DNA from 2 places in the Rhodococcus sp. NPDC058521 genome. Region 2 is predicted to be linked to the other one. Evidence: riboswitches for the same ligand, from Rfam matches in the RefSeq annotation. Region 2 holds a riboswitch; the other holds the start of a gene.
What was found. A riboswitch is a leader RNA that binds a small molecule or an ion and turns the genes downstream of it on or off. The one in region 2 is predicted to bind thiamine pyrophosphate.
Positions count from the first base shown of each region.

Region 1: linked by a shared signal. The riboswitch ahead of ACFWO3_RS07030 (3-oxoacyl-ACP reductase) and the one ahead of ACFWO3_RS19955 (TenA family protein) in region 2 are both predicted to bind thiamine pyrophosphate.

Region 1 covers NZ_JBHXNL010000003.1:137,167-141,347, forward strand. The annotation lists gene ACFWO3_RS07025 (LLM class flavin-dependent oxidoreductase) at 1-1,275, opposite strand, end outside; gene ACFWO3_RS07030 (3-oxoacyl-ACP reductase) at 1,277-2,038, opposite strand; TPP riboswitch at 2,092-2,188, opposite strand; gene ACFWO3_RS07035 (LLM class F420-dependent oxidoreductase) at 2,210-3,190, opposite strand; gene ACFWO3_RS07040 (MarR family winged helix-turn-helix transcriptional regulator) at 3,276-3,710, shown strand; gene ACFWO3_RS07045 (organic hydroperoxide resistance protein) at 3,745-4,167, shown strand; gene ACFWO3_RS07050 (oxidoreductase) at 4,180-4,181, opposite strand, start outside.
Region 2 covers NZ_JBHXNL010000016.1:78,282-82,462, reverse strand. The annotation lists gene ACFWO3_RS19965 (ABC transporter permease) at 1-393, opposite strand, end outside; gene ACFWO3_RS19960 (ABC transporter substrate-binding protein) at 408-1,430, opposite strand; gene ACFWO3_RS19955 (TenA family protein) at 1,427-2,143, opposite strand; TPP riboswitch at 2,137-2,232, opposite strand; gene ACFWO3_RS19950 (carboxylesterase/lipase family protein) at 2,335-3,900, shown strand; gene ACFWO3_RS19945 (MFS transporter) at 3,893-4,181, opposite strand, start outside.

The DNA.
Region 1 (4,181 bases), on a different contig from region 2:
CAGATGCTCGCGCAGGGTGGTCGTCTCGTAGGCCGTGCGAAAGGACCCGCGCCGCTGAAGCACCGGTATCACCTGGTCGACGAAGTCGTCGAGGCCGTGCGGGTACAGCGGCGGCATCAGGTTGAACCCGTCCGCCGCACCGCTACCGAACCAGTCCTCTATCTCGTCTGCAATCGACTCGGGCGTGCCGATCATCGTGGCGTGCCCGCCGCCGGCAGCGAGCGTCCCAAGCAATTCCCGAACCGTCGGCTCGTCCTTCCGAATGATCCGAAGAATGGTGTCGTAGCGTCCGTGCGGACCCGTGAACTCGGCCAGCGGTGGCAGCGCAGGCACGGGTGCGTCCAGATTCCATTCGAAACAGTCCTGCTGAACGAACGTCGACAACTGCCGCAACGACTGCTCCACCGGCAACAGTGCGTCGAGTTCCGCCTTCTTGCGGCGGGCCTCGTCCATCGTGGACCCGACGTAGGTGACCAGACCCGGCATGATCGTCACACCGACCGGATCACGGCCCTCACGACGCACACGCTCCTTCACATCCCAGTAGTACGAATGCGCCGACTCTCGGTCGTAGGCAACCGCATAGATCCCTTCGGCGCGCTGTACCGCAAGAGCCCGCCCCTGTTCCGAAGCACCTGCCTGGAACAGGACCGGCATGCCTTGCGGCGCGCGCGGCACGTTCAGTGGTCCGTCGACGAGAAAGTTCTTCCCTCGATGATCGATGGCGTGCACCTTGTCCGGATCGGCGAAGAGTCCGCGGCGATCCGCCACGATTGCGCCGTCTTCCCACGAATCCCACAGTGCCAAAGCAACATCGACGAACTCTTCCGCCCGCTCGTAGCGTTCCGCATGTGGCGGCATCGCTTCCAGACCGTGATTGCGGGCTTCGGCGTCGAACATCGACGTCACCACGTTCCAGCCCACCCGTCCGCCACTGATGTGATCGAGCGAGGCCAACATGCGGGCCGCATGGAACGGTGTGTAGAACGTGCTCGACACCGTTGCCACCAAACCGACCTTCTCTGTCGCCCGAGCCACCGCCGACAGCGCCGTGAGGGGCTCGAGAAACCACACCCCGCCACCCGCAGGATCGCGGACCGAGTGTCCGTCGGCGAAGAACACCGCGTCGAGACAACCACGTTCGGCAGTGCGGGCCAGATCTTCGTAGTAGGAGATGTCCGCGAGCCGCTCCACCTCGGACTCCGGGTGGCGCCACGCAGCACCGTGGTGACCACATCCGAACAGGAAAGCGTTGAAGTGCAGTCGCCTGGTCATGTCAGTCCTTCACCAAGCCGCCGTCGACGACGAGGTTCTGGCCCGTCACGGACCTCGCCCACGGGGAGGCGAAGAACAGGACCGCATCCGCGAACTCGTCCGGGGTCGTCACCCGCCGCAACGGGGTGCTCGATGCGATGAGATCGAAGACTTCCTCGGGTGTTGCCGCGCTGGCATCGGTCGTGCGCAGCAGCCCGCCCGAAACCATGTTGACCGTGATGTTGTCCGGCCCCAGGTCCGCAGCCAGGGTCCGCGTCAGTGACAGCGCGGCCGCCTTCGCCGCCGTGTAATCGTGGTACGGAACCACCGGATTCTGAAAGAGGTTGGTCCCCACGTTCACGATGCGGCCGAACCCGGCTGCATGCATCCCCGCGAGCGCAGCCTGTGTTGTGTGGAGCGCAGCTTTCACACTGCCGCGTAGCTGCGTGTCGAATGCATCCCAACCGATGACATCGGCTTTGGCTCGCGCGTCACCGTCGAACGAGAAGTCGACCAACGCGTTGTTGACCACGGTGGTGACCGGGCCACCGAAGTGCTTCTCGGCGGCGGCGAACAATCCGGCCACCTGCTCCGCATCCGTCACGTCCGCCTGGACTGCGACCGCGCGGTTCCCGAACTCGGCTGCAAATGCCTCGGCCGATTCCCGGCTGCGACGGTAGTTCACGACCACCCGGGCGCCCTCACGACCGAAAGCGCGGGCCACGGCCGAGCCGAGTCCCCGCCCCCCGCCGGTGACCAATACTGTCTGCTCGTCGAGTTGCATCTCTGTCCTTCTGTTCGGTCAGCGAAACGAAACCGCAGAAGTGAAATGCGTACGCCGCACCACCGCGACATCCCTTCGCTGGTATCAGCCAGATCAGGTTCGACGGGTGTGTTCTCAGCCGCAGGAAGGACGGCACCCCGTGTCACTCCCGACAGTATGCACGAACAGGGGTCAGGCAACGAGGGGCTTGACGGTACGACCTGCCAGTCCCACGATGCCCGGCTCGTGTCCGTTGACGACCAGGTTGAGGACGATTCCGTCGATGCCCTTGTCCAGCACCCGCGTCTGCAATTGCTCGGCCACTTCGTCGGGCGCACCACAGAACTGACGATCGGTTGCCGCTGCCCGCTCCTCTTCGGATGCGGTGGACAGGTCGACACCCTGACGAAGGAGGTACTCCCGCTGCAGCCGCCTTGCCCTGTCGCCGTCCTCGTCGATGATGACGAAGGCCAGGTAGCTCGTTTCGAGAGCGGAGCGATCGCGGTTCGCCTCCGAGCACCGTGCGTCCAGCGCATCGAGCTTTCTCGTCAGTTCGCTCGTATTGCAGATGATGTTGAGGTGATCGGCGAAACGCGCGGCGAGAGCGAACGTCTTCTTCTCGCCGCCACCGCCGAGCATGATCGGTAGGTTGTCACGGAAACGCGGCTCGTTGATGGCGTTCTCGACGTGATACCACTTTCCGTCGAAGGTCGGCCGCTCGCCGTGCAGCATCGGCGCAATGATCTGCAGTGCTTCGTCGAGCCGCTCGAACCTGTCGGTGAACGTTCCGAACTCGTACCCGAACTGCTGGTGCTCGAGTTCGTACCAGCCGGCGCCGATACCCAGGATCGCGCGACCGCCACTCGCGACATCGAGCGTGGACACCGTCTTCGCCAGCATCGGCGGATTGCGGTAGGTGTTTCCGGTGACCAGAGCCGACAACTGGATCTTCTCGGTCGCCGTCGCCAACGCGCCGAGAGCCGTGTACGCCTCGAGCATCGGTTCTTCCGGGGCGCCCAGACCGGGTAGTTGGTAGAAGTGGTCCATCACGAAAGCTGTGTCGAATCCCGCGGATTCGGCCTCCCGGGCTTGCGCGATGACGGTCGGGAACAGGTCCGCGACCGAGTTGGAGTAACTGAAGTTCGGCATTTGGTATCCAAGGCGAATCGTCACTGCGTCGACGGTACGCCGCGCAATCCGGTCACGCTCGACACAATATTGATTGTGCACAATTCAATTGTGCACTACCATCGTGGGTGTGGGCAACGAACTCGAACTCGACCGGCAAGTATGCTTCGCCCTCTATTCGGCGTCCCGGGCCACCACGGGCACCTACCGGGCGATGCTCGACCGTCTCGGCGTCACCTACCCTCAGTACCTCGTGTTGCTCGTCCTCTGGGAGGAGGACGGAATCGGAGTCCGAGACATCGGAGGCCGTCTCCACCTCGACAGCGGAACGTTGTCGCCGCTTCTCAAACGCCTGGAATCGCTCGAACTCGTCGAACGTAGACGCGTCGGCTCGGACGAACGGCGCGTCCACATCCACCTCACGAAGTCCGGTTCGGAACTTCGCGAGCGCGCCACCGACATCCCGGCTGCCATTGCCGAGGCAACCGGCCTGTCGAGTAGCGAAATGACCTTTCTTCGTGACGTTCTGAACCGCGTCACCGCATCCCTGCGCGATGCACACTGACCCCGGTACCACCCAACCGAAAGGGATGAAAACCATGCACGTCCTTTACACCGCCGAAGCTCTCGCGACCGGAGAAGGCCGCAACGGACACACCCGGACCACCGATGGTCGAGTCGATCTGGACCTGGCCATTCCCACCGAGATGGGTGGCAGCGGCAACGGCGCGAACCCCGAACAGCTCTTTGCAGCCGGCTATGCAGCGTGTTTCCACTCCGCTCTGCAGTTGGTCGGCCGCCAGGACAAGGCCGACATCTCCGATTCCTCGGTTGGGGCGCGAGTCGGCATCGGCTCGATCGACGGCGGCGGCTTCGGCCTCACCGTCACGCTCGAGGTCTCGCTCCCGCACCTCCCCCACGACGAAGCTCTCGCCCTGACCGAGAAGGCCCACCAGGTGTGCCCCTACTCGAACGCGACGAGGGGCAACATCGAGGTCGCCTTGGAAGTCACCGACGACTGACCGACGCCTCCCTC
Region 2 (4,181 bases):
CCCGAATCCGAACCAGATGATCATGAGCGGTGCGATCGCGATGATGGGGAGCGTCTGCGAGATCACGAAGAGCGGCAACAGAGCCCGGCGCAGCCACGGAGAGAAGTCGGCCGTGACGGCGAATACCGATGCGCACACCAGGGACACCGCGAACCCGAGCAGGGTCACTTCCAATGTGGCGGAGGCGTGTACGGCCAGGTTGTCCCTGTCCGACCAACCCTGTTCGATCACCCGTAACGGGGAGGGCAGTACTTGCGGTCGGATTCCCGACACCATGACGTACACCTGCCACACCGCCACCAGCACGGCGGCGGCGATCACCGCGGGAACTGCCACTCGAACCAGCCGCGACCCCTGCATGGCTGGAGCAGCGTCCTCGCCGGCCCGACGCATCGTGCGGACGGACATCAGGCCGCGGGCAGGTAGTCGTTGGTGAAGAACGTCGACCAGTCCGGTTCTGCGTCCAGAGGCGCGCCGTCCGGTCCTGTAAGAAGACCGTGGTCGAACAGGAACTTCGAGTAGCCGGTCCACTTCTCGACCGTCTGGGGACCGACTCGGCCGGTGTCGTCGCGCATGTAGTCCGCCGACAGCATTCGCTGGCTCTCGTACACCAGGTCTTCGTCGGTGAATGCGCCGGGATTGGCCGCGATCACGTCTTTCGCCGCCTCGTCGGGGTTGTCGGCCGCGAACTGGTAGCCGCGTTGCAGGGCCTCGACGAACTTGTGGGCCTGCTCGGGGTGTGCGTCCAACCACGGCCGATTCGCCTCGATGATCAGTGCGTACGCATCGGGGAAGCCGTAATCGGTGTAGTCGAAGTAGGCCATCGGGGTTCCGCGGTGCTCGGCCTCGATGCCCTCCCAGGCGAAGAAGGACACGGTGAAGTCGGCTTCACCCGAGTACACGGCCTCGTATGCGGACGTGCCGAGCGTGACCGTCTGGAATTCGCCCTTGCCCCCGTCGTTTCTGATGATCTGCCGCAGTGTCTCGATGCTGTCGGCGTCACCGAAGCCTGCGAAGATCTTTCCGTCGAGGTCACGGGGGCGAGTGATGCCCGGCCTGTCCGCCTTCACGGCTATTCCGGTGGCCCAGTGCTGCAAGGGCGCCAGGACGGACACCGTCTCCGCGCCGGCAGCCTTCGAGAACGTCGACGAGCTCTGAAACCCCACCCCGAACTCGGCGTTGCCGGAATCCACGAGGGTATCCGGGGAGGTGCTGTTGTACGGCAATACCTGCACGTCGAGCCCGGCATCTGCGAAATAGCCCTGCTGCAGAGCCACGTACAGGCCCGTGTGATTGGTGTTGGGCGTCCAATCGAGCGCGAAACGGATGGTGTTCGCCGACTGCCCGGTTCCGCAGCCGGTGAGAACACCCACGGCCGCAACAGCAACCGCCGCGACCACTGCGATTCGACGCAGCGTCGTCGCCCTCACGACGCTGGCCAGTTCTGTGGGTTCAGGGGTGCGTCCCAGAACATAAGTTCGTACCGCGCTGCGACGACGAACGCCTGGGTCATGGCATCGCGGACCGCATCGGTCGATGCATCTGCAGCCTCGTCGACGAGGGCACGCGCCTTGGCGACCTCGACGTGGAACTCTTCGGCGTCGTAGGTGGTCACCCACCGTGCGTACGGGTGGGCAGGGTCCGCTTCCAGCACCTCGTGTGCGCTCGCTGCGAGCCGCCGCCCGACGTCGGCGTAGATCCAGAAGCAGGGAAGCGCGGCAGCAGCACCTACCGCATACGGCTCGGTGGCGGCAGTCGCGGTCAGATAGGAGGTGTAAGCGAGGCACGCCGGCGTCGGCGCAGGCTCACGCTCCGAGGCAGGAAGGGTGCCGCTGGTGAGCAGGTCCTTGTGGAGGGCTGCCTCGACCGTTGCCGACTCCACGGCGGCGCCGGCCCAGAACCCGGCTGCATCAGCGGTCGGGGCGTGCGCGGCAACGATGGAAAGGGCTTTCGCGTACTCCGTCAGGTACAGCAGGTCCTGCTCTATATAGGTGCGGAACACGTCGAGCGGGAGGGTGCCGTCACCGAGACGCCGGAGAAACTCGAGGTCGTCTATTCCGGCGCGGACCACGCTCGCCGTATCCCACAGGCGATCGGTGAAACGGGGAGATTCCGTCACCTTCGTTCGGGCAGAACTGTTCACTTCTTCGACATCCCTTCGTCAGCATTACCTGAGCAGGTTCCCGGGTGTGATCTCAGCCCCGCATGTGCGGAGCACCCCGTGTCAGAACGTGGAGACAATAACAGTCCTTCGCTCGCACGCTCTCTCGCACGTCCCGGAATTGGTAGGTTTGCAGGAAGATTCCTGTACGCCTCGCGTTAGGAGATTCGCACGTGAAACCAGCCTCGTCCGACGTCACTCATGTCGTGCATACCCGCGATGGGGACGTTCGCGGATATGCTGAGAAGTCGGGTGAAGGCGCAGTGTATGCGTGGAAAGGCATCCCGTACGCGTCCCCGCCGATCGGGAGGCTGCGGTTCCGTGCGCCGGTTGCACCAGACCGGTGGGAGGGTGTGCTGGACGGACGCGAGTTCGGTCCCATGGCGCCACAGGCACCGAGCACCGCCGTCCCCATCGACGAGGATCTGAAGTACGACGAGGACTGCCTCTCGCTCAACGTGTGGGCACCTCTCCCGGACGGCAAGAAACGGCCGGTCATGGTGTGGGTCCACGGGGGCGCCTACTGTCTCGGTTCGTCGGCCCAGGCCATCTACGACGGACGTCTGCTCGCAGAGCGCGGCGATGTCGTGGTCGTGACCATCAATTACCGCGTCGGGCCACTCGGATTTCTCGACCTGTCGTCGTTCTCGACCGGAGACGAGGTCTTCGATACGAACTGTGGTCTCCGAGACCAGGTGGCCGCGTTCGAGTGGGTGCGGGACTGCATCGCGGACTTCGGCGGCGATCCCGACAGCGTGACCGCATTCGGTGAGTCGTCCGGCGCAGGTTCGCTGACGACACTCATGACGTGTCCCAGCGCAGAGGGGCTCTTCCATCGGGTCATCGCACAGAGCCCACCTGCGACGTCGGTGTACGGAAGTGAACGTGCGGCCAGCGTCGCGGAGCGCCTTCTCGGCATCCTCGACCTGGACCGCGACCGGGCGCAGGAACTGCGAGAACTGCCGATCGAACAGATCGTCGCCGCAGGGGACACCCTGGTGGAAGAGGTGCCGACCAAAATTCCCGGCACCTTGGCGATGGCGCCGGTGGTGGACCGGGACTTCGTTCCGAAGTATCCGGTGGCGGCGTTCCAGAAGGGACTGTCGCACCGAATCCCGTTGATCATCGGGTCGAACAAGGACGAGGCGTCCATCTTCAAGTTCATGAAGTCGCCGTTGTTGCCGGTGAGTACCGACGCGGTCCAGGAGATGTTGCGCGCTATTGCCGCCGATCACCCCGAACTGTCTGCAGCGCGCCTCGCCGACATCCTGTCCGCATATCCGGATCGGGCGAAACCGAGTGGCGCACTGGCCATGTCTCGTGACGCGGCCTTCAGGATGCCGGCACTGTGGGTGGCCGACGCGCACAGCCGTCATTCGCCGACATGGATGTATCGCTTCGATCATGCGACACCGATGTTGAAGGCCGCCCGGGTTGGGGCCGGGCACGCAACGGAATTGCCCTATGTATTCGGCAATTTCGGGACGCTGAACGTGGACCCGACCTTCTGGATCGGTGGACGCAAGGCGGCACTGGATGTGTCGGGTCGAATGCAGCGACGGTGGCTCGCATTCGCCGCACACGGGGTTCCCGCCGCTCTCGACGCCTCCAAGCACTGGCCGCCGTACGACGAGCAGACCCGAAACACCCTGCTGATCGATACCGCGGATGCCGTGGTCGGCGACCCGGATCAGGTACTGCGTGAGGCGTGGGGAGAAGAGGTCATGGGCTTCAACTGACAGCGTCGGTCTCGGGGTCGAGCCCCCGCAGGCTCGAGAATCCGAGGCAGACCAGTCCGAGGGCCACGACGGGAATGGCCAGTGCAAAGAACGTCGGTTGTATGCCGAGTCGGTCGAGCATCGGCCCGGCGAAGACGAATCCCAGCGGTCCGGCCGCGTAGGCCGTGGACGTCATCACGCCGACCACCCTGCCGCGCATGTGTTCCGGGCTGCGTGTTTGCATGGCGTAGTTGACAATCGGGCCCACCGGCCCGAACACGAAGCCTTGGAGTGCGGCCAGC